DNA from 4 places in the Paenibacillus sp. JT31N17 genome. Region 1 is predicted to be linked to each of the others. Evidence: riboswitches for the same ligand, from Rfam matches in the RefSeq annotation. Region 1 holds a riboswitch; each other region holds the start of a gene.
What was found. Region 1 has a riboswitch for cyclic di-AMP ahead of AC0YOB_RS30880 (hypothetical protein). Riboswitches for the same ligand answer to the same signal wherever they lie in the genome.
Positions count from the first base shown of each region.

Region 2: it holds a riboswitch for cyclic di-AMP, as region 1 does, so the genes downstream of both, AC0YOB_RS36480 (3D domain-containing protein) here and AC0YOB_RS30880 (hypothetical protein) in region 1, are expected to answer to the same signal.
Region 3: it holds a riboswitch for cyclic di-AMP, as region 1 does, so the genes downstream of both, AC0YOB_RS13995 (hypothetical protein) here and AC0YOB_RS30880 (hypothetical protein) in region 1, are expected to answer to the same signal.
Region 4: it holds a riboswitch for cyclic di-AMP, as region 1 does, so the genes downstream of both, AC0YOB_RS33000 (C40 family peptidase) here and AC0YOB_RS30880 (hypothetical protein) in region 1, are expected to answer to the same signal.

Region 1 is NZ_JBWDNP010000015.1:64,311-72,314, reverse strand. It holds gene AC0YOB_RS30905 (histidine kinase) at 1-35, opposite strand, end outside; gene kdpC (potassium-transporting ATPase subunit KdpC) at 156-770, opposite strand; gene kdpB (potassium-transporting ATPase subunit KdpB) at 818-2,851, opposite strand; gene kdpA (potassium-transporting ATPase subunit KdpA) at 2,873-4,552, opposite strand; gene kdpF (K(+)-transporting ATPase subunit F) at 4,593-4,670, opposite strand; gene AC0YOB_RS30880 (hypothetical protein) at 4,791-5,201, opposite strand; cyclic di-AMP (ydaO/yuaA leader) riboswitch at 5,319-5,503, opposite strand; cyclic di-AMP (ydaO/yuaA leader) riboswitch at 5,596-5,793, opposite strand; cyclic di-AMP (ydaO/yuaA leader) riboswitch at 6,193-6,357, shown strand; gene AC0YOB_RS30875 (hypothetical protein) at 6,365-6,793, shown strand; gene AC0YOB_RS30870 (chromate transporter) at 7,050-7,580, opposite strand; gene AC0YOB_RS30865 (chromate transporter) at 7,614-8,004, opposite strand, start outside.
Region 2 is NZ_JBWDNP010000025.1:7,335-15,338, forward strand. It holds gene AC0YOB_RS36455 (tRNA1(Val) (adenine(37)-N6)-methyltransferase) at 8-790, shown strand; gene rsmI (16S rRNA (cytidine(1402)-2'-O)-methyltransferase) at 787-1,686, shown strand; gene AC0YOB_RS36465 (AbrB/MazE/SpoVT family DNA-binding domain-containing protein) at 1,830-2,084, opposite strand; gene AC0YOB_RS36470 (HD domain-containing protein) at 2,359-3,669, shown strand; gene AC0YOB_RS36475 (TatD family hydrolase) at 3,689-4,468, shown strand; cyclic di-AMP (ydaO/yuaA leader) riboswitch at 4,641-4,843, shown strand; gene AC0YOB_RS36480 (3D domain-containing protein) at 5,083-6,231, shown strand; gene rnmV (ribonuclease M5) at 6,362-6,934, shown strand; gene rsmA (16S rRNA (adenine(1518)-N(6)/adenine(1519)-N(6))-dimethyltransferase RsmA) at 6,935-7,828, shown strand; gene yabG (sporulation peptidase YabG) at 7,902-8,004, shown strand, end outside.
Region 3 is NZ_JBWDNP010000003.1:470,243-478,246, forward strand. It holds gene AC0YOB_RS13975 (TatD family hydrolase) at 1-620, shown strand, start outside; gene AC0YOB_RS13980 (WGxxGxxG family protein) at 734-1,063, shown strand; gene AC0YOB_RS13985 (hypothetical protein) at 1,172-2,518, opposite strand; gene AC0YOB_RS13990 (hypothetical protein) at 2,696-3,055, opposite strand; gene AC0YOB_RS13995 (hypothetical protein) at 3,078-3,542, opposite strand; cyclic di-AMP (ydaO/yuaA leader) riboswitch at 3,658-3,821, opposite strand; gene AC0YOB_RS14000 (sensor histidine kinase) at 4,165-5,466, opposite strand; gene AC0YOB_RS14005 (hypothetical protein) at 5,804-6,097, shown strand; gene AC0YOB_RS14010 (hypothetical protein) at 6,048-6,476, shown strand; gene AC0YOB_RS14015 (TrkA C-terminal domain-containing protein) at 7,016-7,732, shown strand; gene AC0YOB_RS14020 (ArgE/DapE family deacylase) at 7,902-8,004, shown strand, end outside.
Region 4 is NZ_JBWDNP010000018.1:50,782-58,785, reverse strand. It holds gene AC0YOB_RS33005 (DEAD/DEAH box helicase) at 1-1,598, opposite strand, end outside; gene AC0YOB_RS33000 (C40 family peptidase) at 1,902-2,402, opposite strand; cyclic di-AMP (ydaO/yuaA leader) riboswitch at 2,408-2,561, opposite strand; gene AC0YOB_RS32995 (hypothetical protein) at 2,960-3,775, opposite strand; gene AC0YOB_RS32990 (M1 family metallopeptidase) at 3,841-5,847, opposite strand; gene AC0YOB_RS32985 (YwhD family protein) at 6,157-6,702, shown strand; gene AC0YOB_RS32980 (S-layer homology domain-containing protein) at 6,703-6,990, shown strand; gene AC0YOB_RS32975 (general stress protein) at 7,196-7,708, shown strand.

The DNA of each region.
Region 1 (8,004 bases):
ATTTCTTCCGGTGTCTTGCGTCTGAACTGAGTCACGTTTCCTCCCCCTCCCGCAGCTAATCATCGATTTGCTTATACGCCTATTATGCCGTTGATTCTGCCGAAAAAGAAACCGCCCCGCCCGCGGAATGCCGTGCGGACAGGGTACGGTTACTCTTATTTCTTCAGCTCCGACAAAGCCAGATTGAGCTTCAGCACATTGATCCGCTTGTCGCCGAATACGCCCAAGTCCCGGTTTTGCGTATGCTCATCGACCAATGCCTCCAGCTCCTGAGCGGAAATGCCGGTCAGCTTGCTGATTCTGGGAATCTGCACCAGGGCCGATTGCGGGGTAATGTCCGGATCAAGACCGGAGCCCGAATTGGTCACCAGGGCAAGCGGCAGCTGAGCAAGCGGCACGTCAGGATTATCTTTTTGCCACTGCTCGATCGAAGCCTTCGTCCGCGCCAGCAGATCCGGATTGGATGGCGCATAGTTGTTGGTGCCGGAAGCCTCCGCTTTATACTCGATGCTGGATACGCGTCCCTGAAAATAGCTCAGATCCGTAAAGTTCTGCCCGATCAATTCGGAGCCGACTACATTACCGCCTTTATCCTTCAGCAGACTCCCGTTCGCCTGGGAGGGAAACAGCAGCTGCGCCAGCCCCGTGCTGACAAGAGGATATGCAATTCCGCACAGTACGATGAACAGCACGCCGGCCCGCAGGGCAATCCCGAAAACCGATCCTCCGGACTGCTTGTCATTCCCGCTATCCGTAAGTGGTGTACTCATGGTACGATTCCTTCTTTCCATTTGAGTTTATTTCCTTGCGCCGTTCGTCAGATCCATACATGAACGATCAAATCAATCAATTTAATACCGATGAACGGAGCAATTATTCCGCCCAATCCATAGATGAACAGGTTGCGGCTGAGCAGACGCGAAGCGCTCATCGGACGGTAAGCGACGCCTTTCATGGCCAGCGGGATGAGCAGCGGGATGATGATCGCATTGAAGATCAGGGCCGACAATACCGCCGACAGCGGCGAACCCAGCCGCATCACGTTCAAAGCATCCATCTCCGGGATGGCCAGCATGAACATCGCCGGAATGATTGCGAAATATTTGGCAACGTCATTGGCAATACTGAACGTAGTCAATGCTCCGCGGGTCATCAGCAGCTGCTTCCCGATTGCCACCACTTCGATAATCTTCGAAGGGTCGGAGTCGAGATCGACCATATTTGCCGCTTCCTTGGCGGCTGTCGTGCCGCTGTTCATCGCAAGTCCGACATCCGCCTGCGCAAGTGCCGGAGCGTCATTCGTGCCGTCGCCTGTCATGGCAACCAGCTTGCCTTCGGCCTGCTCGCGGCGGATAACGGCAATCTTGTCTTCAGGCGTACTCTCGGCGATGAAATCGTCGACGCCCGCTTCTCTGGCAATCGTAGCCGCCGTCAAGGGGTTATCCCCCGTACACATGATCGTCCTGATGCCCATTGCCCGAAGCTGGTCGAAGCGTTCCCGCATACCGGGCTTCACGGTATCCTTCAAATAAATCAATCCGAAAATCTCTTTGTCTACCGCTACGGCCAGCGGCGTACCGCCCTCGGAAGAGATCCGGTCCGCCTGCGTACCCAGATCCGCCGGAATAGCGCCTCCCTGGGCCAGCACCCATTTACGGATTGCGTCGACTGCGCCTTTGCGCACGATGCGGCCATCCTTCAGATCGATGCCGCTCATCCGGGTTTCCGCTTTGAATTCCACAAAGCTTCCGCCTTCGCCAAGCGCGGAATCGTACGTTTTGCCATTCTTCTTCATCCATTCCAGTACGGAGCGCCCTTCCGGCGTTTCGTCCTGTACAGAGGTGATCGCCGCCCAGGCAGCCGTCTCGTTCACATTCGCCTTGCCCACCGGGACGATTTCGCTGGCCATCCGGTTTCCGAACGTGATCGTTCCTGTTTTATCCAAAATCATCGTATTGATGTCACCCGCGGCCTCCACTGCTTTACCGGACATCGCCAGTACATTAAACTGCGTGACCCTGTCCATGCCGGCGATGCCGATCGCCGACAGCAGTCCCCCGATTGTCGTCGGTATGAGACAGACAAGCAAAGCGATGAGAACCGGAATTTCCAGATCGACATCCACGTAGGAAGCAATCGGTCCAAGCGTTACGACGACAATCAGAAAAATAAGCGTCAAGCTGATCAGCAGCGTATTCAAGGCAATTTCATTCGGCGTTTTCTGCCGCTTCGCCCCTTCGACGAGCGCGATCATCCGGTCGATGAACGTCTCGCCGGGATCGCTTGTGATCCGGGCCTTGATGCGGTCGCTGACAACCCTTGTTCCACCGGTGACGGAATTGAAGTCGCCGCCGGCCTCCTTGATGACGGGCGCGGATTCGCCTGTAATCGCGGATTCGTCGACAGATGCAAGACCCTCGATGACTTCGCCGTCACCGGGAATCATCTCCCCCTGCGAGACAATGACGATATCCCCTTTGCGAAGCTCGGTGGAAGGAACGACTTTGATGCCGCCGCCTACGACCTTGTTGGCCATAATTTCCTGCTTCGTTTTCTTGAGCGAATCCGCCTGCGCCTTGCCCCGGCCCTCAGCCAAAGCCTCTGCGAAGTTGGCGAACAGCACCGTGAACAGCAGGATGACAAACACGGTCAAATTGAAGCCGATGCGGTCCCTTGAGTCGAAGTATCCCGGGAATATCGTCATCAGCAGCACGATGACGGTGCCGACTTCAACGACAAACATGACAGGATTCTTGATCATGGCTGCGGGATTCAGCTTGATTATGCTGGCTTTTAGCGCCTGGGCGACAAGATCGCCAGAAAACATGCTTTTTTTACGATTTCCATTCATTCTCGGCTCACCCCATTTCCTTTAACGAATTGTCAAATACTCGGCGATCGGGCCCATAACGATGACTGGCAGGAAGGTCAGCGCGCCAATCAGAATGACAGTCCCGATCAATAAGAATGTGAACAGCGCATTGTCCGTACGGAACGTACCGATCGTCTCCGGCACCCATTGCTTGCGGGTCAGCGACCCGGCAACGGCCAGCAGCGCAATCATCGAAATATACCTTCCGAAGAACATGACAAGGCCCGTGGTAATATTCCAGAACGGCGTATTATCGGCGAGTCCCTCAAATCCGGAGCCGTTGTTAGCCGCGGACGAGGTGTATTCATACAGCACCTGCGAGATGCCGTGGAAGCCAGGATTCGTAATGGCCCCTTTTCCCAGATCGGTCAGGAAGGCAATGGCCGTCGGTGCAAGAATGATAAACGGATGCGCCAGAATAGCGATCGCGATCAGCTTCATCTCCCGCGGTTCAATCTTCCTGCCGAGAAACTCGGGCGTTCGCCCGACCATCAGACCGCAGATGAATACGGCAAGAATGGCATACATCAGCATATTGACCAGCCCTACGCCTTTACCGCCGAATACGACGTTAAGCATCATCTCTGCAAGCGGTACAAGACCGCCTATCGGCGTGAGCGTATCGTGCATGTTATTGACCGATCCCGTTGTCGCCGCCGTCGTAACCGCTGTGAACAGGGACGACTGGGCAATCCCGAAGCGTACTTCTTTACCTTCCATGCTGCCCTGCGAAGCATCAATGCCAAGCCCGTTCATGACAGGGTTCCCGCTTTTCTCAGCCGAATAGACGACAGAGAGGAATACAAGGAACAGGATCATCATGGCCGAGAAAATAACCCAGCCCTGCTTGCGGCTTTTTGCGAACCTGCCGTACATGAAAGGCAGCGCCGCAGCCAGCACCCACATCGACAAAATCTCGATGACATTCGTAAGTGGTCTCGGGTTCTCGAACGGATGCGCCGAGTTGACGCCGAAGAACCCGCCTCCGTTGGTGCCCAGATGCTTGATCGATTCCAATGAAGCTACAGGTCCGATTGCGATCTGCTGCGTCGCGCCTTCCAGAGTCGTTACGGACAAGGTGGGATCAAGCGTCTGCGGCACCTGCAGGCCGACCAGCACCAGGGTGACGATAATCGCCAGCGGGAAAAAGACCCGCGTGTGCGCTTTGACGAAGTCCTCGAAGAAGTTGCCTACCGTTTTGCCTTTGCTTGTGATTCCCCTCACGAATGCGACTGCAACCGAGAAGCCGGTCGCCGCCGACGTGAACATCATCATCATGATGACCGCCATTTGCGTGAAATACGACAGGCCGCTTTCACCGCTGTAATGCTGCAGGTTCGTATTGGTCATGAAGCTGATTATCGTATTCAGGATGAGCGTGGGCTCCATATCGCCGATTCCGTTCGGATTTAGCGGCAGCCCGCTTTGCACCCGCAGCAGCACATAGCTGATGGCTACGAATATGAAGTTGATGGTAACGAAGCTGATGGCGTACTTCTTCCAGCTCATCCCTGCCCTGTTCTTCAGCCCCATGATCATATAAATCACTTTCTCCACCGGACCGAACACCTTGTCTGTGCGGTTAGGTTCATTCGAGAATACATGATACAAATAATTCCCGAGCGGTTTGGCGATCAGCATCAGAACGCCGATCACAATAATAATTTGCAATATGTCCATAGCCGTTCCTCCTTGGGGCTTAATCGACTCTCAAGCTCATTTAAAATTTCTCCGGATGAAGCAGGGCATACACCAGGTAGATCAGCAGCGCGCCTGTAAAAATCAAAACCAGCGTCATAAGCGTTCTCCCTCCGTCTCATCGATCGATTTGTCGCACCAGACCAAGAATCCGGCGATAACAAGGAAAGAGGCGATCAAAGTCAAAATCATCCATACATCCAACATAACAGCACTCCCTTTATGGTTGATCATTCAGGCGGCTGAGCAAGAACCCGACATCTCCGGATTGCGTGCGCACAATATAGGCAGCGCCGAGCTTTTTATAAATAACCTCGGGATGCCATACCGTCGTAATAACGGTAATCTCCTGGCAGGACCAGTTGGCCATGAGCTGCAGATACTGACAGCTGAGCGGCAGGCTCGACTCAAAAATATAAACGCGTCCGATCGAAAATAGGGGAGCCGCTCCCGCTTTGCTGCGGGTCGTGTTCACACGTATAATTTCATTAACGCCCATTTCCCGCAGCAGCTTTTCTTCCCTCCTATTATTCGTGAGGGCAACCACAGGCTGCTGTTTGTAGAGCAGCAGCCGTACGAATTTTCTCCCTGCCTCAGTCGATGCAGCCACCAATATGGGCCGTTGTTCCATACGTTTCTCCTCCAAATTCAAGGGAAGAAGGCAACAAAAAAGAAGCCTTAGGAAAAGAGTAACCTTTACCTGCGGCTTCTTTGACCATGACAAACGTCCTGATCGCTCGCGATAAGTGTTGCCTCTCCCGGTACGCTTACGAGGTTAGCTGTCGGATTCGGGCATGAGAGTAGCCCTACGCCCGGCATTTTGGAATGCCGGATGATTCACCCCGTGACCGTCGCTTTCGTCCCGATGGACAAGGACGGTCGTTGGTTCCCCCGTTACTGCAGCTGCTGCGCAATATTCAGCGAATGAAACAAATTCAAGATTTATACAAAAATCTATACAACAAAAAACCGCAGAGGCACGTGACGCTCTGCGGTCGAATTTAATCGATCACTTCGTTCACCATTCCTCTCTCCACCTGCGCTTACGAGGTTAGCTGTCGGATTCGGGCGGTGAGAGTCGCCCTACATTGCATGAGTTTCATGACACTCCTGCAACGATTCACCCCTGCGCTGTACGATCCGACTCTCACATCGGATACCAACAACGCTTCTATGGTTCCCCCGCTTTCCACCCGAAGGCGGAAACTCAGCGATCAAAAAAATGGATATATGCTGTTGAGCACGATATGAATCATACTCCCAGCCGTACGGCGTGTAAAGCATGTCCAGAACAGCTATGGGCACAAATAACGCCGCTGGACATATTTTCAAGCGCTTTCAGAGGATCAATGCTTCTTTATGCTCTGTATATCGCGGTATTTCGCTGTTTTTCTTTATCTCCGCTTAAAATGAAACCAGGCCCTTCGGGAGCATATATGAAGAATGGAGCAGCGTATTAGCAACATGAAGAGGGAACGAGTAATTGCGCAAAATGACTGGTTTTAGCCGCTTATTTTCACTTTAAATGAAAAATATGGCGTTATGAAGTGTTTATCAGGCTGCGGATCGTTTTACAGAAGAAAAGGAACGGAATATGATAAATGGCAAGCCTGATTACGGCTATCATTTATTCGCTGAGTGCTTCCAAAGGAAGCAGCGGGGGAACCATGTGAGCGTCTGGGACTTCTGGCGTTCAAGGGGTGAATCCGGATGCCTAACGGCTCTGGCAGGGCGGCTCTCTCGTCCGAATCCGACAGCTAACCTCGTAAGCGAAAAAAGGGAGAGAATTTAAAGATGTCTGTTCAAACCGTTGACCCACTGCCCAAAGCTGACCCGCTGCCTGAACCGGAACTCCGCCTGCAGATTGTTCAAGTCAAAAGGATGGAGCTGTTTATTGTGGCCCTCAATGAAAACAAAATGACCCGTTATCAGGTCATCCTGTTTCTGACCACAAACGCCGGACAAGCATGGAGCGATATGGTGCTGGAAAATTGGCAAAAGCCCGCGGACTGGATTACATGGTCCAACCGTTTCCGGGACATTCTGGATTCCAGGGAGCCTCATAATCTCGGTTGGTTACTGCAGCATTATCATGAAGATACCATTCAAAGTGTACTGGTCTCCTCAGCTCTGGAGCAGTTGAAAAGCAATCCCGGTCATAATCAGTCAGCGATAAAAACCGTATTGTTTGACCGTGCATCTTCTTATATTAGTTTGTTCTAGCATTCAAACCTCTTTTTATATTGTAGGGAAGCCCGGAGAGTTTCTGTGCTCTTCGGGCTTATTTTGTATGCTCTAAAGTCAGATCCGGAGGTGTGGATCGTGCTGCTTGTCGATCAAGCCATCCAGAATAACGTGTACAAAAACACATAATTATGGCGTACAGCAGCATAATAAATCGTATTAATAACTCCCGTGCGGATAAAATCAAAAAAAAGCATCGTCCGCCCTAACAAGCAGCAGCGATACTTTAATTGAATTAGAACAATATAATCCCGGCGGCTCCGGCAGCCATGATGACCATAATGGGATGGAGTTTGTATTTCAGCAGGAGGTATAAGCATCCGGCGCAGATCAGGAGCGTGCAGACCGTTACCCAGGTGAAGCCCGTCTCGCCGTCCGGAAACCCGAAATGGATGGCGGCGAATACTATCAATCCCGTAATGACGGGCCGTAATCCGTAAAATGAGGATTTTACCCATTGATTATGCTGCAGCCGGAAGAAAAAAGCCGCCATCAGCACAACCACGGTGAGAGACGGAAGCACCATCCCCAAAGTGGAGGCGGCGGCTCCCAGAATGCCTGCTGATTTGTAGCCGATCAAGGTGGCCGCGTTGGTAGCAATCGGACCAGGCGCCATGCCCGCCAGCGACACAGCCTGCTGAAAATCGCCGCCCGTCATCCACTGATGAGCCGATACCTCGAACTGAATCATGGGGATCACCGCGTAACCGCCGCCGAAGGAAACCAGACCTATTTTCAAAAATGTGATAAACAGCCCCCAAATCATTCCTTCATCCCTCCCTTCTAAACCATGCCGCTCTTAGATGTAATATTCAAGGTAAACCGGCTCCGGCTTCTGAGCTTCCGAGGACGTTTTCTCCGTATTCGTCTTAAGCCCCATCAATCTCTTCACCTGTATAAGCACAATCCCTCCCAGCAGTCCGCAAACAATGATATACAAGGGATTGATATTCGCAAACAGAAACATAAGTGCGGCAATCGATACGAATGCCGTCGCAGCGTCAAAAACGGATGTTTTGAGCATTCTGTAGGCGGCCATGAGGATGAGCGCGACGACGGCGCCATGTATCCCCTTCAAAGCCGCCTCGACCTTCGGATTATCGTTAAAATATAAATAGAACAGGCTGAGTACAATAACGATCAAAAAAGTAGGGAACGTCACGCCCATAACGGCCGCAACCGCTCCCGGG
Region 2 (8,004 bases), on a different contig from region 1:
CATGCACGTGTCTAATCCATTTAATGAAGGAACACTGAAATCGAATGAGCGACTGGATGATTTGTTGACCCATCAGCTGCACATCATCCAAAGCCGGGATGTGTTCAGTTTCTCTATGGATGCGGTTCTGCTGGCGAGATTCGCCGGGGTTCCGCCACGGGGAAAAGTACTGGATTTATGTACCGGAAATGGAGTTATTCCTCTGTTGTTATCTACCCGCACCAAGGCGGCTATAACGGGCGTTGAGATTCAACCCCGCCTTGCGGATATGGCCAGGAGAAGTGTGGTATGGAACAAGCTGGAGCACCAGATTCACATTCACGAAGGCGATCTTCGTTATTATATAGAACATAGCGGTTATGGCAGCTTCGATGCGATTACGGTCAATCCCCCTTACATGCCGGTGGGAATTGGCGAGCGGAATGAGAATGAATATGTTGCGAATGCCAGGCATGAGTTAAACGGGACTTTGGATGATATTGTTGCCGCTTGCGCCAAGCTGGTCCGGACCGGCGGACGTGTATCCATGGTGCATCGGCCGTCGAGATTGATTGAGATTACGCAAACGCTTCGAAAGTGGAAATTGGAGCCCAAGCGGATCCGCTTCGTCCATCCACATGTGGAGGCAGAGGCGAATATGGTGCTGATTGAAGCGGTACGCGACGGCAGGCCCGATGTTAAGCTTCTGGCGCCTTTAATCGTTTACAATAGCCAGCATCAATATAATGAAGAGATCATGCAGATCTATTATGGAAATCATCAGCCGGAAACGAGGATCGAGCCGACATGAAAGTTCAGCAAAGCTTTACGCAAGCGAAAGATCAAGAGAGCAAGAAAGCGGGTACGCTCTATTTGGTGGCAACGCCGATTGGGAATCTGGAAGACATAACTTTTCGTGCGATCCGCACGTTGAAAGAAGTTGATCTGATTGCGGCGGAGGATACCCGGCAGACACGCAAGCTTCTGACTCATTTTGAAATCCAAACCAGGCTGGTAAGTTATCATGAGCATAATAAGTCGGCAAGCGGCAGCGAGCTTATTCGCCTTCTCTCTGAGGGACTCTCGATTGCGCTGGTGAGCGATGCGGGGCTTCCCGCTATTTCTGATCCGGGTGCAGAGCTGGTAGTAGCGGCAGCTGAGCAGGAAATCGCGGTGGTTCCCATACCAGGGGCGAACGCGGCGCTGTCGGCACTTATCATATCCGGCCTGCCTACAGACAGATTCCTGTTTACAGGATTCCCCCCGCGCGAGCGCAAAGCACTGCAGGAGTGGCTGCAGCAGCTGAGGAAACAGGATGCGACTATCATCTGCTATGAATCGCCTCATCGGGTGGCCAAAACCCTCACGGCTATGCTGGAGCAATGGGGCGACCGTGACGTAGCTATGGTGCGGGAGCTCACGAAACGATTTGAGGAGGCGGCGAGAGGGACAATATCAGAATGTCTGGCTTGGCTCAGTGAACATCCGCCGCTTGGCGAGTACTGCCTGGTCGTTGCCGGAGCCGATGCATCGGCAGCGAAAGATCTGGAGGGGGATGACAAGCCTTGGTGGACGGAGCTGAATCTGGAGGAGCATGTAAGTCGTTATGAAGCGCAGAATCTGGATCGGAAAGAGGCTATCAAGCTGACCGCGGTTGATCGAGGGTTGGCAAAACGCGACGTATATAATGAAATCATGCGAAAGTGAATGCCTTTTCTATCTTGGGGCCATAAAAAAAAAAGGACCTTCCTGATAAGCAAACTCAGGAAGGCAAGGAGTATTAAAAAGGTTAGAATTAACAAATGTAAGTTGATTAATTATATTATAACGCATGATTCCGGTTTTGTCTCTTATTTTGTTACAGGAGTTGGCATTTCGGATAAACAAGCGTTACATACAATTTTTCCCTTGAAGTAAGTGACATTCTCGGCATTACCACAGAAGATACAAGCGGGCTCGTATTTTTTCAGCATAATGCGTTCGCCGTCCACATAAATCTCCAGGGCATCTTTTTCACCGATGCCAAGCGTACGGCGCAGTTCAATGGGGATTACAACACGTCCGAGCTCATCCACTTTACGCACAATACCTGTTGATTTCATCATAATCTATCCCGTGCTCCTCTCAAAATACTTATTTCGTCATTTTTCGACAAAGTTCTATTAATTCTTGTTTTTATAATACCAACGTTTCCCATAATAGTCAACCTTGATTCTGCTTGCAAATACGCCGTTTTTCTCCGTTTTATCCATAAGGATAGGGTGTATAGCCTTACATAAATCATACAACGATACTGACTATTTGGTAATGCGTTTACGACACAATTCGACACATTAAAAAGAAATTATGTCGAATAATTGAACATCGGAGGGGAAAAAGATGAATCCTAGACATCATTCGCTAGCCGAGGAGAAAGTATTTAAAGATCCGGTTCATAAATATATTTATGTGCAGGATGAGACGATATGGAATCTCATTAATACGAGGGAATTTCAGCGTCTGCGGCGAATTCGTCAGCTCGGTACATCTTATTTGACCTTTCACGGGGCGGAGCACAGCCGCTTCTCGCACTCACTGGGCGTTTATGAAATAACCAGAAAAATCATTTCTCAATTTGAACGGGGGGGTTATACGGATTGGCCCAGGGAAGAGAGGCTTGTGACGTTATGCGCCGCCTTGCTGCACGATGTGGGTCATGGTCCCTTCTCGCATTCAATTGAGCAGGTGTTTGATACTGATCATGAGGAATGGACATGCCGTATTTTACTGGAAAATACTGAAATTAACCAGGTCCTCCGCGACTGCGACCCCTCCCTGCCGGAAAGGGTGGCGGCTGTAATCTGCAAAACGTATAATCAGCCGATTGTGGTCAGCCTCATATCCAGCCAGATGGACGCGGACCGTATGGATTACCTGCTGCGCGATGCATACTATACAGGCGTCAATTACGGAACCTTCGATCTGGAACGCATTCTTCGCGTTCTAAGGCCGTATCAGGGACGAATTGTTGTAAAAGAGAGCGGAATGCATGCCGTTGAGGATTATCTGATGTCCCGCTACCAAATGTATTGGCAGGTTTATTTTCACCCGGTCACCCGGAGCTCCGAAATTATACTTCGACAAATATTTCGCAGAGCACGCGAGCTTTATGGGGGCGGGTATGCTTTCTCATGGATGATCGAACCGCTCCGGCATCTGATGGAAGGTACGCTTGATGTGGAGAACTATCTCCTGCTGGACGAAGCCATGGCTCAAACAGCCTTTACGCAGTGGTTGAAGGAGGAGGATTCTCTGCTGGCAGAATTATGCACCCGATTCCTGAACCGAAAACTATATAAATACATAACCATGGACAATGCCGATGAAAAGCTTTGGCAGGAAATTCGTGAACAATTTCAATCGATCGGTCTCAATCCGGACTATCATCTGGAAATCGACTTTCCCTACGATATGCCGTATGATGTATACCGTCTGGGTCATGATTTCATGGACAAGGATGAACGTCCGCCGATTCTGCTTCTGGGGCAGGATGACCGCTTGTCTGAAATCTCCAGAAAGTCGGATATCATCCGCTCGATTACCGGAATTCATCAGGGCAAATATCATCTGTATTACCCCGAGGAGCCTTTACTTGAATCGGCCCATCTGTTGTCGCCTCATATCCGCGAACGATTCGGGCTCTTATTATAGAAGGGAGATCAACTTGCTTATGTTAATCGACACACATACCCATCTGGATTCGAAACAATTCGACGAGGACCGCGCGGAAGTGATCGAACGGGCCCGTGCTGCCGGGATCTCGAGAATTATAAATATCGGCTTTGACCGGGAGACCATTCCCACGACAATGGCTCTGGCGGAGCAATATGATTTTATCTATGCGATTGTGGGCTGGCACCCTGTTGAAAGCATTCATATGCTGCCCGGAGACCTGGACTGGATTGCATCGCTTTGCGATCATCCCAAAGTTGTGGGGATCGGCGAAATAGGCTTGGATTATCACTGGGATACGTCTCCGAAGGACGTTCAGCAGCGTGTTTTCCGGGAGCAGATCCAGCTTGCGCGGCAGAAGAAGATGCCTATTTCAATTCATAACCGGGAGGCACATGAGGACGTGCTTCATATACTGAAAGAGGAGAATGCCAAAGATGTGGGCGGGGTCATGCACTGCTTCTCAGGCAGCTGGGAGACGGCGAAACAATGCCTCGACATGAATTTCTATATTTCGTTCGGCGGACCGCTCACATTCAAGAACGCGCGTGTTCCCAAAGAGGTGCTGGCACAGGTGCCGCTTGACCGTATTTTGATCGAGACCGATGCTCCTTATTTAGCTCCCCACCCCTACCGGGGGAAACGAAACGAGTCCGCTTTTGTCCGTCTTGTAGCAGAAACGGTTGCCGAAATTAGAGGGAAATCTGTAGAAGAAATCTCAAAAATTACGACAGAGAATGCTCAGAATTGTTTTGCTTTTAAAGAAAAAGGGCTATAAGAGGTAGCAATCAAGACATTTCGAGTGAAAAAACTAATTTTGAGTCAGTAAATTGGCAGTTTTTCACGTGATTTTCCTTAAAATTCGTTAAAATCGCGATTAATCTCTTCTTTACAATGAGCAGCAAAAGGCGGTATCATTCATCTCAGAGCTTCAAAACTTGCATTCCTTTTCCAAAATATCGCTTAATCTCCGAAGTCGGAGAGCGGGGGAACCAAACATTGATACACTTCGTATCGGACGAAGGGCAGTAAATGTTGAATTCTTCTTGGGGTGAATTTTATGGAAGCATGTGGTAGACATGCCAGCCATGAATAGGGCGACTCTCTCGCCCGAATCCGACAGCTAACCTCGCCAGCGTAATAGTGTTATAAGAGAGATCAACCTCGTGCATTTAATCCATGTCCCGTCGTCATCTGGGAAGCCACGAAACAGATCCTCTGTCGTCGTCGGCTTCTTTTATTTTGAATATTGCGTAAAAAGACGACATAGGGTTTACCATGGAGGTCGAGGTTGGAATGAGGAGTGGCGTGCAATCACGCCAACAAAAACAATAGAACCGTCAAAGGCAATCATGTAACTAGGCGGCGGGGCTATGAAGGAGGACCGAAGAAGTGGGCGCACTCCAGCTTAAGGATACCCATGGTAAACGATCATCCAGCATGTCTTTCGCATTGCGATGGAAGCATGAGAACGTGCGTTTAATATTACTGAGCGCTCTGATCTCAATCGCTATGACTTTCATGTTTCTGGTGTTGTTGTACGGAACGGCTGACAAGCACGTCTCCGTAGTAGTGAACGGACAAGAAACCATTGTTTCGACAAAACAATGGGTCCTTCAACGCCTACTGGATGAACAAGCCATCACGATAGGGCAGTATGACAAGGTGTCCTTACCTCTTAACGGGGGAATAAAGGACGGCGACCGCATCGTCATTGACCAAGCGGTACCGGTCCATGTGAAGGCAGACGGCAAGGTAAGAACGTTGTACACGACAGAAAGAACGGTTAAGGCAGTGATCGATCAAGCGGACATACTGATACGCAATCAAGATAAGGTTTGGCCTGCCATGGAGGACAGAGTAAAGTCCAACATGAGTGTCACGGTCACACGGATCGAGAAGAAAATTTCGGAGAAGGCTTATACGGTTCCCTTTTCGGTCGTGAAGAAGGAAGACCCCAAGCTTGAGCAGGGCAAACAGAAGCTTGTTCAGAACGGCAATGAAGGCAAAGTAGTCAAACAGTTTGAGAACGTATATGCGGACGGGGTGCTTGTGTCCCAGACTATGGTTACCAAGCTGACGAAAGCGGAGTCGGTCGATAAAGTGGTGGCGGTGGGTACCAAGAAGCCGGAAACGAATGTAGTTACGCTCTCAGCGAAGGCGGGCTCTTCTACAGTAACGACCAAGCGGGGCGACAAGCTGAAGCCTAAACAGATATTGAAGAATGTAACGCTGACTGCATATGCTGCGGGCGTTTCATCAACGGGCAAGTCAAAAAGTCATCCGCAATATGGGATAACGGCATCAGGTGCGACGGTTCAAGAGGGCAGAACTATCGCGGTTGACCCGAAGGTTATTCCTATCGGCTGGTGGGTCTACATTGAGGGTATCGGTTTCCGCAGAGCGGAAGATACGGGCAGTGCCATCAAAGGCAAAAAAATCGATGTTTATTTTGAAAGTGAGTCTTATGCTGAGAAGTTTGGTCTCAAACGAGGATACACGGTTTATGTGCTCGGGCCGAATAAGCCGGAGGCAATTTAACCTTGGGACTTAACTCCTTTAATAAGGGTTTACCTCATTCATATCGTATTTTAAACATAAATATGCCATTATAAGGAGAGGCGATTGCCTCTTCTTTTGTATGTTTGTCTGAAGGGAATGGATGGACGGCATGATTAAGGAAATAATCGTAGTTGAGGGCAAAGACGATACCGTGGCCATCAAGCGGGCAGTTGAAGCGGAAACGATCGAGACAGGCGGTTCAGCCATCGGCGCGGATGTTTTGCGCAGGGTGGAGCTCGCACAGCAGCGCCGCGGAGTTATTATATTTACAGATCCGGATCATGCAGGGGAGCGCATCCGTAAAATTGTTGCGCAGCGCGTGCCCGGCTGCAAGCATGCTTTTCTACCCCAGGAGGACGCAAGCTACAAGGGGGATATCGGCGTCGAGAACGCCTCGCCCGAAGCGATTCGAAGAGCCCTCGCCAATGTGCGTACGGAAGCGGGCAGCGGCGAAGGGACAAGCCAGCCCGAGATCACCTGGGACGATCTTATGCGGGCAGGTCTTCTTGTGCATGCGAATGCTTCGGAGAGGCGTCTGAAAATGGGCAATTTGCTCGGCATCGGCTATGCCAACGGCAAGCAGTTTTTTAAGCGTTGCTCCATGTTCCGAATTACGCGCGAGGAATTTGAGCTGGCATTGACAGCGATGGAGCAAGAGAGCAGCGAAAGGGGCAAGTCATGAATGAGCGGTCCAAACGTGCATGAGGATGTAGCTTCGCCAAGACGCACACGCGACATCATTGCCAAATACGGATTTTCCTTCAGAAAAAGTCTCGGACAAAATTTTCTGATTGATCAAAATATATTGCAAAAAATCGTATCGGCAGCAGGGCTGGACGAAACAAAAGGAGCTCTGGAGATCGGGCCGGGCATCGGAGCCTTGACCCAACAGCTTGCCGAGCAAGCCGGGCGCGTTGCCGCTGTGGAAATCGACAACAGGCTTATTCCGATTCTAAGGGATGTGCTCGCTGATCGCTCTAATGTTCATGTTGTGCATGGAGATGTGCTGAAGCTGAACCTGGGTGAGCTTATTGAGAAGCATTTTGCGGGGTTAAGCGGAGTCAGCGTAGTGGCAAATCTGCCCTATTATGTGACAACGCCGATTCTTATGAAGCTGCTCGAGGAAAAGCTGCCTCTGGAGCATATTGTGGTTATGATTCAGAAGGAAGTGGCGGAGCGGATGGCTGCAAAGCCTGGCGGCAAAGAGTACGGCAGTCTCAGTGTGGCGGTTCAGTATTATTGCGAGCCGGAGCTTGTCTGCATCGTGCCGCATACGGTATTCATCCCGCAGCCCAATGTGGATTCCGCAGTTATCAAGCTGACGGTGCGCAAGCAGCCCCCTGTTGATGTGAAGGATGAAGCCCACTTCTTCCGTACTGTCCAGGGCAGTTTCGCACAGCGGCGCAAGACAATCTATAATAACCTGACAGCTATGGTGGGCAAAGAGAACAGGGAGCTTCTGGGACCTCTTCTGGAGGGCTGCGGCATTGCTCCTGCACGCCGCGGCGAGACGCTGTCGCTGGATGAGTTTGCCCGCCTTAGCCACGCTTTGCTGGAAGCCGGACTGCCAAGCTAGAGATCTTCGGACGGCTTAAAAACGCACCATTGACGTTGCTGGCCCATAGGATAGACGAAGAGGTGATTTGCCCATGAAGCAAGGGGACCTGGTCGTCCGCAAATCGTATGGCGGGGACGTCCTTTTTCGCGTTGCCATTCTAGACTCAGAAATAGCGATACTGAAGGGTACGGACT
Region 3 (8,004 bases), on a different contig from region 1:
TGATTCCGGCTTATGGCTTTCATCCCGAGCAGCTTCTTCCTGGCGAGGGTCAGCTGCAGGAGCTTGTACAATGGATCAGAGAGCGCCATCTGGCCGATGAGGTTTTTGCAATCGGGGAGGTTGGGCTGCCTTATTATTCGCGTATGGAAGCCCGTGAAGCGGGATTGGACTTTGATGAGAGTCCTTATCTGCTGGCGCTTGATCAATTTGCCGTTCTGGCTGCCGAACTGGACCGTCCGGTCGTTCTGCACGCGGTCTACGAGGATGGAGACAAAGCCTGCGATATTCTGGAGAAGCACGGCGTCCGGCGAGCGCATTTCCATTGGTTCAAAGGCTCCGAAGCCACTTTGGAGCGGATGCGTGCAGCCGGCTACTTTCTGTCGGTAACACCGGATGTGCTTTATGAAGAAGAAATCCGGCAGATGGTGAGCGCTTATCCCATTGAACTGATGATGACGGAAACGGACGGTCCCTGGCCGTTCGAAGGTCCTTTCACCGGGCAAATCACCAAGCCGGCCATGGTACGGGACGTGGCTATGGCAATCGCCTCCCTGAAAGATTTACCTGTCGGTGAGGCAGCTTCCATATTGCTTCATAATGCACGGGATTTCTATAGCTAATCCAACGGAGCGGATAAGTTTGGATTAAATTTTTGCATAAAAGCATCGCCAAGAGGAGAAAACAAGAGGGAACACAATCATGTATCCCAAATGGAGGTCTTCTCTTGAAAAAGATGATCGCAAGCCTGTTCGTATGTGCGGTACTTTCTGTTATGCTGCTGGTGCCAGCTTTTGCTGCTCATGACATGAACCGCTCCAACATGAACAACAGCACAACGTATCCCGGTACAAACCTGGGGACGGACAATGGAATGGTTGACAGAACCAGCAATACCGCAGGTGTTGGCACAAACCCTAGAATGAATACGTATGGGACAACTACAGCCAACAACATAAGAGCCAATGCAGCCGATGACAACAATGATATGGACTGGGGCTGGCTTGGTTTGCTTGGACTTCTCGGTTTGGTAGGCTTACGCGGCCGCAGTAAAGAGCGGACATAAGCTTTAACTTTGCCGAAGACGGATAAACCCGATAAAGGGGCAGCTTATGCTTCTTTATCGGGTTTATTGCGTTTTATAACGGCCCACCGCTCATAACAAGCGTCAACCTCAAATGATAAACATCGCGACGAGCGTCGTCACGGCAAGTCCGAGCAGCACCGGCTTCAAATTGCGGCGGGCCAGCTCGAAGGGATCAACTCCGCAGATGGCGGCTGCCGGAATAAGCGCCCAGGGGATGAGGGTTCCGCCGCCGACCCAGATTGCGGCAACCTGACCGAGAGCCGTCAACGTAGCCGCTCCGGTTCCGATTGCGGATGCGAATAATTGGGCGATCGAACCAGCCAATGATAGTCCGGAGAAGCCGGAGCCGTCCAGCCCCGTAATCGCGCCGGTCACGGTAAGCGTTACGGCACCAATTGCCTGATTAAGCGGCACATGGTTGGCAAGCGCGACCCCGAGGTCATTTACGATGCCGTGAGAGCCCTCCGGCAGCACATTGCCGAACATTTCCGTGAAAGCGGCGTCTCCCAGATAGAAGAATGCCGCGATCGGAATGACTGGACCGAACACCTTGAAGCCGAATTGGAAACCTTCGATCAAATAAGCTGTGGTTTCCTCCAGACCCCGGTTCCGGTGAGCAAGCATCGTGACCCCGATCAGGATCAACACGGCAGTGCCGCCTACAAGCGCCGTGGCGTCCCCGCCCTGCAGATTCAGAATGAACATGGCTGCCACGTCGATAGCGAAAAGCACGGGAATCAGCACGGCAAGCAGCTGCTTTTGTTTGTGAGGCAGGGTGATGCGCCCTTCGCTCTGGTTCGCCGTGTGCCCGCTGATTGTCCCTGATACAAGGCCGTCTCTCCACGTTCCCTTCTTCATATCCCGCCGCATCATCCAGAATGCCGTTACCGTTGTGACGAGACCCATGACGATTACAAGGGGAATGCTCGCCTCCATTACTTCCGAGACCGGCAGCCCGGCTGCATCTGCAGTCAGCTTCGGAGCGCCTTGAATAATATAATCTCCGGAAAGCGCAATCCCGTGCCCGAACAGGTTCATGGCCATGGCCGCGCCGAGCGCCGGCAGCCCCACTCTTACGGCAACCGGCAGCAGAACAGCGCCGATAAGCGCAACGCCGGGAGAAGGCCAGAAAAACCAGGACGTAATCATCATAATCAAACCGATGCCCCAATAGGCGAGAGCGGGCGTCCTTAAGAACCGCGTAAGTGGAGCTACCATTACCTCATTGACGCCGGTTTTAATCAAGATTCGGCTCATGGCGACGATGATGGAAATAATAAAAATCGTGCCGATCAGCTCTTTTGTTGCATAGATAAAGCTGTTGAAAATACCGCTGACTGATCCGCTGAGGCTTTCTGTTGCCAGCAGACCAAGCGCCAAAATACCAACCACACAAATTAAGGTCGTATCCCGCCTTTTGATGAGCAGAGCCATTATGAAGACGATAAAGGCGAGGTAAACCCAATGCAGCGGGACAAGCTGAAATTCCACCTGGAATCACCCTCTCTTGCCTGTAAAAAGTCATACATTGTATGCAGCTTGTGCCATAGGCGTTCGCTGGATATGATGCGGCAAGTTTTTTTTGGTGACGCAAGGTGGTTTTCCAAAGAATCAATCCTGAATATACAGGCTCTCAATATCGCAGCCAAACAGAATCAGCTCCATTTTCTCCCCTTTGTGGGCGCTTATATCCGATTGAATGGAGAGAACGGGGCATTCCGTCAGCTCCGCCAATTTCAATTTCAGCCGGGAATGGAACTGTTCGAGCTCCGGATCATTCAAAGGGTGAAAGGAAATTCCCGCTCCCTCCAGAACTGGAACCGAATCTTCCGCAGCAGGGCCGTATTTGGCCAGGATGACAAGATATTTCCGGATGATTCTGACTTCTATCTCCTCCGGACGAATCTCCGAAATTTCCGCTTCGCATTCCATATAAGCTTTTTCAATTTCGTGATAGAGCTGTTCCAGCATCCGTTCTCATTCCCTTCTCTGATTAGTCCAAAGCATAATAACAGTATGATTGCGATCGATCAAACAGCTCGGCACGGTCCCATTTCTTGTTTTTGCCCGTGTTCAGATGAATGGGATGATCAAGCTTAAATTCAAGCGCAAGCAGTGCAGATTCGGCAAGCTCTCTTCTCTCCTTGCTCCATGAGCCGCATTTCGTCTGGACATGGTAAAGGCATTCGCCAACAGACAAACCCTTCATTTGCAAAAATTCGGATGACCATTGAAGAATATCGAATCGCTGCTGTGCATCCGGAACGGGGCATCCGCTCCAGCCGGATATGCCACTGCTGGTCAAATTGAGCAAAATAATACCGGTTCCGCGAGCCTCAGCTCCCGGCGGTACGGCCTTCGCGACAGTTATGCTGTCATACAGAAACATCTCCATAAAACAAATTTTTTGCTGAAGCCGGACATTCAGACGGGGCAGGGAATCTGATAATACGATCATATTGACCGCTCTCCTTGTTCTTTAACAAATTTAGGCAAAAAAAAGCCCGAAAAGCAGAGAATCTCTACTCCCAGGCTGCTTGGCAGCACATATGGGCTGCGGGCGGATTTGAGTGCGGTTCTCTCTCAATGCGCTTACGAGGTTAGCTGCCGGATTCGGGCTTGAGAGTGCCCGTCCCTGTATTTGCCAAGCAAATAGTAGGATTAACCCCGTGAAACCATAGAATGGTTTCTAATTGGTTCCCCCGTTTCCCTAGCGGGAATTCAGCGTTTTCATACGAGTATGAAGTTGTTGAGAGAAATAATACGCCTTCCACCCTTTAAAGTAAAATTCAATTTTGGCGGGTATTTGCGGGTTTTTGACCCTATTTCGTACATGGAAACGGAATCAATCGATGAAACTGTTCATAATCGCTCTTCTATCTGCGTCAGGATTCAGTTTCCCCAACAAGATGAGCCGGGTGAGCGCGCACTGGAATGGCCGATTGTGTCAGTAAGTGAACAAAAAAAGTGGCCCGCAGCTTTCGCGGACCAAATGAAACTATATCAATGGGGGGTCATGTAACAATATTAACCGCGCCAAATGACATTGAATCAAATCGTTATTCTTCATTTTCATTTATTTATGCCCGGCGTGTCTTCGGCAAATGAATGGAAAAAGTAGCTCCTGCCTGCTGACTTGACACATCAATGCTTCCGCCGTGCTTTTGCATGATCAGGTAGCAATAAGTCAGACCCAGCCCAAAATTATCCTCATGGTGCTTGGTGGAGAAAAACGGCTCGAAAAGCTGCGCGCGGGTCTCCTTGTCAATTCCCCTGCCATTGTTGGAGAAATCAACCAGGAAGTCTTTCTTGCTCTCATGTATTCTTATTGCCAGCATGCCATTGTCCATTTCCACCGCTTCAACAGCATTGCGGATCAGATTGGCGAATACCTCCTGAAGGTGGAGCTTGTCGCAAATCAAATTGCAGGGCAAAGAATAGTCCGTCAGTACGGAAATCCTTTTATGCTCAAGCAAATAACGGTTGGATAGCAGCGCCTGGGCGACAATGTCGGACAAGCTTGCAGGTCCTTCGACAATTTCGATATCTTCTATATGTTTCTTGATGCGTTTCACCATATGCATCATCTGTCTCGTCTCCGCTTGAATAACCGCAATATCCTCGTCCGCCTGTTCATGCAGCCGGTTCTGTACATGCTCTTTCAAACGGCCTGTCAGCATATCAATGTTTGTGATGTGATTTTTCATGGCATGGTTAAGCATGGCCGCCCCCGATGCAATTCCCTTTATCGTCTGATCGTGAAGCTGCTTTTCAAATTTGATTCTTACGCCAAGCACGCCGAACCGGATCGCAGACACAATAAATACGGCAAAAGCGATGACGACGAAATAACTGATATACCGGTAGCTGCCAAACGTATTCACAGCTCTTTCGAAGTGATTGACCACAACAATCATAATGACGGGAGGAACAACAAAACAGACGGTTATGAGACGGTTTCTTCTTTTAAGCGGGTTCTTTTCTTTCAGATAGGCGTAGATAATGAGAAAACATCCGGCCAGATAATAGGGAACCGCCCAGAAGAGCAGGAGGAGAAAATCCATCCGGATATCGGGTCTCATCGGCGTAATAAGCAGCGTCATGATAATCGGTAGCGCAAGCGCGTAGGTGAGTATGTTTTTGACGCGGGGAATCGCGGTTTCGGAATAAACGATCGAGAACATGATGAAGCCGTAAGGGGTGCAGGCCTGGAGGATGAAGAAGAAGAGACTGTGCCATACAGGTGCCTGAGCGACATCCGAAAAACTGCCAAGCCCAGCGAAAAATAGAAATAATACCGCCCATTTGGTCGCTTCGTGTTTGCGGCCGTAGAAATAAATCATGGCTGCGAGTAAAAGATCAATAATGGCCGAATAGATCATATTTTATTTTCCTACCCGTCAATCCACCCTAAGCGGCGGGTTTTCCTTCATGGTAGCATGATTTTCCGAAAATTCCCATTAGAATTCCATAGATCCTGCTGCAGCCATCAGCCGATCAGCACATATTCCGGATGAAATAAATACTCATTTTTTTGAGTACAGACTTGAGTATGGCGGACGGGTAGAATGAAACTCGCAAGTTTACTCTGACAGACTTGTACAGTCCGGAAAATGAAGAGTACATGATGTCCACACATGCCGCGATTAAAGTAGGTGTGTTTGAATACGAAACAGTATGACAAGCGTGACAAGCTTATCACAAGGAGAAAATTTCACGATGAGATATACAAAAGCGGATTTCTTCGCACTCCTGGCTCCTGTCGTTCTCCAGGTCAGGCGGGAAGAATCGCCGCTATTGCCCTCGGTGCGTCTTGCCCAAAGCTGGCTGGAAACGGAAGGAAACCTTAACAGCTGGAACAACCTGGGCGGCTACAAGGTGGGCAGCGGCGCGCCAAACGCTTATTGGACGGGAGAAATGGCAAGCAAAGGAACCTGGGAAATATACGGGGGCAAGGCGGTTAATGTCGTCACTTCATTCAGAGCTTACGATAGCGTCTACAGCTTTTTATAAGGATCAGGATCTGTTGCTTGCCAGAAGCCGCTATGCCCCTGTAAGAGCTGCGACAACACCAGCCGGGCAGTGCTGGGCTTTCTATATGTGCGGGTATGCGACTGATCCCGACTATGCCGCCAAGCTGATCTCCATTATTAAGTTGAATGGACTGATCCAATACGACGAGACCGGGATTGTGGAGGAGGAGGGTGACGAAGAGATGACCAAGGAAGAAAAAGCCGCCTTTGAAGAATTGAAAGCAAAAGTAGCGGAGCTCGCGGGCAGACAATCTATGGAAACGATTCCGGAATGGGCCATGGAGGCGCAGTCGCTGCGAAGAAAGCAGGCATTGTCGATACTACGCCAGGCGGCTCCTGCGACTTCTACCGGGTGCTGACGATCTTGCACCGCAAAGGCTTGATCTGATTGGGCTAATCTAATCGACCCAATGTCTACCATGCAAGCCGTACGCAAAACTCCCGCTGGCCCATGTGACCGGCGGGAGTTGTTCCGCTCTTGTTCAAAACGCTTTTTGGCATCCTCAAACGCTTTTTCAACCCAACCGGGGGATGAAAAACAATTTTCCGAAAAGGCGTCAGCATGATAACAGGGATGGTAATAACGGTCCCGGCTGGACCGCTGATCCGCCTTCAAATGTGTTTGACCATAGGCAAGCCTTTCAAATGTCTCCTTCCGGAAACGAAGATCTACATAAAAAAACCGGGGCTCTCTTTCGAGAGCCCCTTTTCATGGGAGAGGAGAAACCGGACGAAGAGCTTATGGGGAAACGTAAGTCTTCTCCGCGGTTGTCTACGGCATCTCTCGACGCCGATACAGATAGGATTGCCGATTTGTGGGGATTTATACATCTCGCGATTTTTTTCGGACAATTCGGGTAATGGTAATCGAGAGAAATGAGCAAAGGCGGGGATCATCATGGGATTCAAGTTTATCCTGATCTATTTCATCATTATTTTCCTGGTACTCGAGATTGCGGTTATTCTCTTCCGCAGTACGGGACTCAAGCGTGAAATATCCCGGTTCCAGGTGATCTCCATGATGACGGGGACAGGCTTCACGACCAAAGAGTCTGAGCTCATATTAAGGCATCCGGTTCGGCGGAACATCGGTATGTTTCTTATTTTGTTCGGTGTGTTTTCCCTAGCGGTTATTATCTCGTCCATCAGTGCAATCATGACGGAGAGCTTTCACGTACCCCAGCTTGTCTGGACTGCTGCTGTACTTGGTTTATTATTGCTGATATTGCGTTTTACGCCGGTCCACACCTTTCTGACAAAATGGTTTCATGGTGAGCTCCAGCAAAGCTTCGATCTGAAGGAACTGCCGGTTTCCGAAATCTTTGAGATGGGCGAGAATGATCAATTTATCGATATTCCTCTTTTTGCAAATTCCCGGCATGTTGGCAAAAGCGTTCAGGAGCTGCTGACAGATCAGCATGATATTAATCTTCTTTTTATCAAGCGGGGTAAAGAAACCATTCGTAAAGAGCGTTTATCCACCGAACTGCGCAGCGGGGATCTCATTTATGTTTACGGCAATAAGGCAGACCTGGCAAATTTGTTTAAAGAAGAGCTGGCCGAGAGGGATAAACAGGACCATGATGAGAAAAGAGCGGCCAGCCTGAACGAATAAAATCCATGTTTTGTCCTGCAGCCTGACCCCTGACCCCCCATTTTATGTGCTAAAATAATACTAAATATGATGCAAGCGCTATCGTCAGACTCTTATTATTACAGGTGGATTTATCACGCCGCATGGGTAATAGGATGATCTCGAGTTTCTTAATTAGGGGGATTATTTTATGAATGACGATAAAGCAAAGCTTGCGGCTTGGCTGCGGAATCATGAATCCGGGATGATCGACCTGCTAGGCAAACTTGTATCCACCCCTTCCGACAATCCGC
Region 4 (8,004 bases), on a different contig from region 1:
ATAGGAAACTCGCGGTAGCATTCGCTCCGCGAAATAAGCGCGTGGAGGCGGCCAACCTCCAGATCCTCCGCCGCGACCATCGCTGTAATCTGCTGGGAGAGCACATCAAGCGGTTCCTGCGGCAGTACGATCTCCTCGATATCACGGCGCGTGATATCGCGGCAGAGCACGGCGGATTCCGGCAGCTCGCTGCGGCCGCGGGCCAGGATGAAGCCGCGGCTCACATCGCCCACGGCATGCCCGGCGCGCCCGATCCGCTGAATGCCGGCCGCGGCCTGCTTCGGGGAATCGATCTGAATGACCAGCTCGACATGTCCGACATCGATGCCGAGCTCCAGTGACGAGGTGGCCACGAGGCAGCGAAGCTCGCCTGCCTTGAGCATGCCCTCGATCGTTAGCCTGCGCTCGCGAGCGAGGCTGCCGTGATGGGCGCGCGCCATCTCGTAGCCGGCGTGCTCATTGAGCCGGAGCACAAGCCGCTCGCACAGCCGGCGGCTGTTGACGAAGATCAGCACAGACCGGGCGTCGTTCATTAACTGGAACACCCGGTCAACGATCGGCAGCCAGACGGCTTCGCGGGTCTTGGCCGGCTTGCTGAGGTCGGGCATCGTAACCCGAACCTCAATGGACTTTGATATTCGGCTCAGGACGATCGTAACAGGCCGCTGACTGTAGCCAAGCGGGTGCGGGCACTGCCCGGTCTCTGCACCTGCTCCGGCAGCGGGCGGCAGGGAGCCGCTATTGTGCACGGAATCCGGTATTGCAGGGTATAGAGAACGCCCGCCCGCCTTGCGCCCGGAGCTTGTATCCGCTTCCTGCGGGCTGACGGCTTCCTCCCGTTCGCCGGCCGCCCCGGGAGCGTCCGCGGCTGGATGACCGGCCGCCGCATCGGCCCGCTGCTCCCAGCCTCCGAGGAAGCGGGCAACGCGTTCAAGCGGCTTTTGTGTCGCCGAGACTCCGATGCGCTGCACCGGCTTCGGGCATAACGCACTCAGCCGCTCCAGCGACAGGGATAAATGAGCTCCCCGCTTGTCTCCAGCCAGCCCGTGGATTTCATCGACAATGACCGTTTCCACCGTCTGCAGCATGCCGCGTCCTTTCTCGGAGGTAAGCAGGAGGTAGAACGATTCAGGGGTGGTAACCAGCACATCCGGCGGATTGCGCACCATTCTGGCGCGCTCGCTTGAGGACGTATCCCCGGTCCGCACGGCTGAGCGTACTCCCGGCCAAGCGAGGGTCTCCGCTCTTTGATGCTCTTCATGGAAACGTTCAATGGCCTCCATAAAGCCGATGATATGGTACTGAATATCATTATTAAGCGCCTTCAAGGGCGTAATATAAAGTGTGCGCACACCTGGCTTCCAGCTGCTGCCCGGGGCCGTGGCGGCGATTTTGCCCACTGCGATCCCGTTCAGGCAGGGCAGCAGCGCCGCAAGTGTTTTACCGGAGCCGGTGGGTGCTGCGATGAGCGTATGATGATTGTCCATAATTGAAGCCCAGGCGTCCAGCTGAATATCGGTCGGCTCGCCGAAGGCCTGCCGGAACCACCCCGCAAGAGTCGGATGAAACACCTGCAGCGCAGGGGAAAGCTCTGCCATCACCTAACAGCTCCTTTCATTCATACATCAAGGTTGGGATTGTGGTTATATTATACCCATTTTCCCTCCGATTGCGAGATTCGCCGGCACCCTTCGCACAACGCCCGGGTCTATCGGGTCCATTTTGACGGCATCCAGCATGCACGGGACTGTTTGAATACCGGAACATACGGGGTATATATAAGTGCCGCTTCTTATTTCATACACCCAAATGAAAAAGCAAAAGCCGCAGCAGCTTGTCCAATCGGACAAGCTGCTGCGGCTATGCATCAGCATTCGTTAGCGAACGCTCATTGACACTGATCAACCAGCGTCTTCGCTGTCAACCAATTCATCAGAAGGTTCGTCAGCGTATTTCTCGAATGTCTCAGGGCTCATTACGCGGCGGGCAGTAACATAGCGTTTAACGTAGTAAGAGTCACTGAGGCTGCTAATGGTAACGCCCTTGCTGGAGGAGGAATGAGCAAACTTGCCGTCTCCAACATAAATGCCGACGTGCGAAATGCCGCGACCATTCGTATTAAAGAATACGAGATCACCAGCAATCAAGTCGTCCTTGACTACTTTCTTGCCCAGCTTGGACTGGGCGGAGGATGAATGCGAGATCGAGACGCCGAGTTTGTCAAACACGTACATCGTAAATCCGGAGCAGTCAAATCCTTTGGTAGTCGTCCCTGCCGTGCGGTAAGGAGTGCCGATCACATCACTGATAACGCCGTCCATTTTGGAGTCTGCTAGTGCGCTCCCAACTTGGAACAAGAGTACCAATGCTAGACCGATGAGTAGTGCAGAAACTTTTTTCAAAAAATGTGACCCCTTCCGGTTGCCTGCGAGGTTAGCTGTGGGGTTCGGTTGAAGGCTCCCTATGATACCCTCTGACATTCGTTGCAGCAAATGTCGGGATCAATTCACCCAAGATGGTTCCCCCGCTTCTCATCCAAGAGAATTCGGCAATTTTTTCATGCTGGCATACTAATTCTGTTTTTTTAGCGAATCTCCTTCCAAATTCACAATTTGTTCACAAATTAGAATTATTAGAGTGAAACTTTTTGACAACTCGTCTCGTTATCTTATTGCAAAAAATGCGAAAGGGCCTTCCGGCATTTGCAGGAGCCTTTTTTTTGTGGTCTAAACTTGAGACTTAAGTCCATACCGGCAGATGAATGCTTCCAATTTCACCCGCATTATCGACAATATCTGACTGCGCCTGTTTCTCTAATTCGCCTTTCAGATGTCATATTTTCAAAACAAAGAGGGACCAACCGCATCAAAACGGCTGATCCCTCTTTAATATTTTTAAGTTCTCACCGGCAACTGAACCGACTTCTGCCTGCTGCCTGTTTCGCTAGTAAGAGCGGTGGTCAGGTCTGCTTGGAATGCCATACTTCATATTGCGAGGCTACTGTCCACACTTTCATAACCGTACGAACCAGATGATAGCTTTGATGCAAAATGAGTGCAATCAATCCGGCCCAGAGCATAGAGGCCGAGGCCATGGTCAGACTGAGCGCCATTCCAATGGCCCACATTAGCAGCGAGATGCCGGCCAGCGGAATAAGATGCCGCACCCCGCCCCAGAATGAGCGAAGCGCGCCGTTTCCGGACACAACGCCGAACTGCATGGCGAGGAAGAGCAGGTGGAGCAGAGCCGCCCACACCAGCCAACCGCCGGCCCAGGGCCCGACCTTGTTGGCGATGTCCGCCAGACTGCCGCTGCTGAGCAGGGCATCAAGCGCTTTGGGCAGCAGCCAAACGCCCGGAGCCAGCGTCAAGGCCGTTTCGATGCCGTAAAGCAGTGCAATCGGCTTCCACGCCGTTCGGATTCCTTTGATAAATCTTGTGCCGTTCTCATCCTGGGCATGATGCAGGGAATGGAACAGCCCGGCGTTCAGGAACGGGGTCAGGAGCATGCGCCCGAGCAGCAGACTTGCGAAGAGCCAGATATAGGGACGAATGAGATCGGTCTTGAGCAGCTGGAACTGCGCCTCCGTCAGGAAAAGCGCCACAGCTCCGTCCGAGGGTGCGCTGTCCGGGTAACGCTTCAGCAGCGGGACCATAATTCCTTCAACCGAACGGTAGAGGAAGAAGCCCCACAGCAGCTCGTACAGGAACAGCATAATAATGATGTAAAAATGCTTCATCGTCAGATGCCAGCCTTGCTTCACATGATGGTTCATGCAAGCCTTCACCTCCTTTTTTCTCCATTTGTTTGGCGGGTACCTGCCGGCTCCAGGCCGCCAGGCTACCAGGCAAGGGAAGTGAAGATCCCCTCCAGCAGCTTGGCGACGCCAATGCTCCAGCGCGTTTGTACCTTCTCCGGAAGCTCGGCTTTCATGAAATTGTTAATATGCTTGTTGTCGAGCACGTTCTCATTCTGTGGATCAATCGCTGCCCAAAGCAAAGGAGAGGAATGCACCAGCTTATATTGAATGTGCATCTGCGCCGCATCCCAAACCTTCGGCAGGGTCGTCCCGTCGGCAAACTGGAAAACAATCGGGACAGGTCCGTAGCTGCCGCCATTCTTGCGGATCAGCACGGTTGACTCATACTTCACAGTGCCGTTTTCCTTCACAGGCTTGACCGCAATCGATTCAACCGAATAGTCGGACATCTGATTGCCGTAGACAAACTGGCTGAAATAATCGTTCCACTTGGTCTTGGTGACCTGCTCCACAACATGCTGGAAATCCGCCGTGGACGGATGCTTGAACTTGTATTTCTGGAAGTACGTCCGCATGATCTTGCTCATGATCTTCGGACCGACCTGTTTCTCGATGCCGAACAGGACGAGCTTGGCCCGCATGTACACATTTTCCGCATAATGATTATGGCTGTGGTAGGACCAGGAAAGCTGCTTGAGCGGTGCGGGATCGGTCATGTAGCTGGCTTCCACAGGAAGATTGGGAGCTACGCCGTATTCGCTCTCCATCACCTTGTCCTCGGAGTAGGAGGTGAAGCCTTCATCCAGCCAGGCTTCTTCGAACTCATTGGATGCGACCATGCCGTACCAATATTGATGGCCGATCTCGTGAACGACGGTGCGCTCCAGATCGTAGCCGGGATTGTCCGTCTCGGCGGCGAACGAAGTGATCAAGGTCGGATATTCCATTCCTCCCGCCCCGTTGCCGCCTTTGGGGGGGACGACGATCGAGAGTGTGGAATAGGGATAAGCCCCGTACCACTGGGAATACTTGGCCAACGCTGATTTGGCGGCATGCATGTAGCGGTCCTTGAACTTGGCATGCAGCGGGTCGAGGTACAGCTTGATGCGGACACCGGGGACATTGTCGGTCGAGAACGGTTCTTCCGCATAGACAAAGTCGGGAGAGGCGCTCCAGCCGAAATCATGAACATCGTCCGCATAGAAGGAGAAGATTTTCCGTTTGTTGTCAGCTGCGGCAGGCTTCGTCTGGAATCCGGTTGCGGCAACCTTGTAGGAGGCGGGCACATTGATTTTTACGCTGTAAATGCCGAAGTCGCTGTAAAATTCAGAATTGCCATGGTACTGATGGGCATCCCAGCCTTCGGTCGTTCTCCCCCTGGTGCCTACCGTCTCATACGCGGCAAGCTTCGGAAACCATTGGCCGGCCATAACGAAATCCCCCATGTAGCCCATTCGTGCAAAGACTTCCGGAAGCTTGACCTCGAAGGCCATTTTGAGGGTGACGCTTCTTCCGGGCGCTACCGGCTCGGGCAGGCGGAGCTTGGCCAACGTTTGATCATTCGCATTGCCGTCATCGGGCTGCACATAATGAAGCCTTGGCAGAAGGCTGTCATTCTCGCTGGTGACCAGCGAATTGATCCGCATGTAGCCGAGGCTTGCTTCCGTGGCCTTGTCATTCCTGAGCTGGCCGCCGGATTCGCGCATGAACGTCGAGTCTTTGGACTGGAATGCGTTGGGGTACAGGTGAAAATACATCTCGGACACCTGCTGTTTGCCCGGGTTTGTCCATGTGATCGTCTGCAGACCCTGCAGCGTATGCGTATCTTCCTGCAGCCGGACATCAATCTGGTACTCGACGACCCGCTTGCTGAGCGGCGCATCCGGCCCGGGCTGCACCACCGGGTCGGGTTCCGGCATATTGATGCGCGGCGGAGGTGTCTTGGGCGACGTATCTGTTTTGTCGGGGGCAAAAGCATACGTATATTGCGAAGCCCAGGCATCCCCGAATCCATACTGGGCACTCACGCCGAGCAGGACGGCAGCTATTGCAAGGAGCAGCAAACGTTTGGTGTGACGTGGCGTCATTGAACCATTCCCTCCCGTTGACAAGCATCTACAGCATGTATATGTTGGCTTTTCCCGGATTATTAGCTAAAATGGAATTAAAGTGTGGACAGGCGAAGAAGCCTTGTCGGACGCGGGATTTGGAATCATTGGCGAGCATGCGCGGCAATAAACGGGCGATGCTTTTAAAATATAAGAAAGTATAAGATTTCATCATACTTTGCTTATATTTCTGAGGGAAGAAACCTGGCTTAACTGCCAGAGGGCGGCGGCAGCCGTTTTTTCCTGGCGGCATATACGGGCTTGCAGAGAAGGAGAGTGGAACCACAGATGACCGAACAGGATCAAGGACAGGATAAGAACCCGGAACAGGCGGCGCCTGCGCCGGAGAAGAAAGAGAAGAGGCAGCTCTCGCTCAATGTGGTGAGCAATAAGGAGCATCGGGGCTTCGGGGCGGGAACGATCGACCTCAGCGCGGTGTCATGCGTCATTATCGATCAGGGCGAGGCTTATATTGATGTAGGCGCCATGCACGCCAAGAGCAAGGTGGAGAAGGGCATCAAGTTCAGCCCGGATAAAGAAACGGTACCGAACGGTCGTCTTTGCTGGATTGTGTGGGTAGCGGTTGACCGGAATGAGGAAGGCTCTTATTATGCGGGAGCGACGGCCTGCCCGATGCTCGTGGATACGGAGGCGCGCCGCGGGTGGAAGATCCTCGCCCAGCATGTGAACAATCTGGACTATGCAATCAAGCGGCGCTTCGTGCTGAGTGAGCTCTCAGCCGAGGAGAAGGCTGCGCTGCGCAAATTGCTGATCGCCAACAACGAAGAGTGGTGGGACCGCTCGCCGGAAGAGCTGAAGCAGGGGCTGGCTTAATTGAAGCAACAGCTGCAGGCGGGCATCGTCGCTTGGCTTTCAATCCAACGCGTAACGCTCCGCGGCGCTGTTATGCTCATGAAAGCCTATGAGATTGCAGCAGGCGATTCTATCAGCAAGGGGCAATCCGCTGGCTTCGCCGACAGGATGTCGATCAGCGAATGGGCCAGGGATTATGTGGATGCGGCTTATAATCGGGGTTTTATCAATGGTCAGGGAGAAAACAGATTTGCTCCCCAAAGCCCTGCAACCCGGGCAGAAGCGGCGCAGATGATTGCCAAACTTTAGTTTTTCTCAAGGATTGCAGATAATCGTTATATCTTAGATATCGATCATGAACAATCGCGCACCTCCGCTTAGGCTTCCTGGAGGTGCGCGATTTTTTGGTTGTTAAAAAACGGCGGTTGTTTGAAAACCTGCCACCCCGTGTAATTGGAAATAGAAAGGCTTTACCAGATTTAGGGTTGACTAATGAATAGGAGGCGTTATAATCATGGATAAGAAAATTGTAGGCGTGTTCAGTACCCACGATGAAGCGGTAAGAGCGATCGACGATTTGAAAAGCCAAGGATATTCCTCTGATGATATTTCAATCGTAGCCAAAAATAACGAGGTCATGGAGGAGGTTTCTGAGGAGACGGCTACCAATGCGGAGACCGGACTTGCAGCAGGTGCCACTACGGGCGGCGTGGTTGGCGGTGTGACCGGACTCCTGGCAGGGCTGTTTCTGATTCCCATTCCGGGTATCGGCCCAATCCTCGCCGCTGGCCCAATTGCCGCAACATTAACGGGTCTGGCCGTTGGCGCGGGTGCAGGCGGAATCGTAGGGGGCCTGATTGGACTGGGAATTCCGGAGGACGAGGCGAAGGAGTACAATGACTACGTGGACAGCGGGAAAACCCTCGTCATGGTCGATTCGGATGCTCAGCGGGACTTGCGCGCGTATGATACATTCCGTACTCATAACTCCTTAAATGCCCACAAGTACAACAATTACAGCCGTTAAACCCGGTTATACTTATTATGTGAAAAAGCGGAATTCGCTGCTCTTCTGGCGGCTAAGTTTATATCTTCACCTGAATAAAAGCCATCTATTATGCCCTATTGCGGCAGGATAGATGGCATTTTTTATGGGGAAAATCACCGGTTCATTAAAACGGTTTAATGATTATTTTCCCTTTATTTTACCCGTTTACCCCTCGTATAGAAGAAAAAGCCACTATTTAAAGAGAATTTTCAGGTCCTTTACATAAAATTCATCTCTAATTGAAACCCCACTAACAAAACCGGTTTAATCTTAAG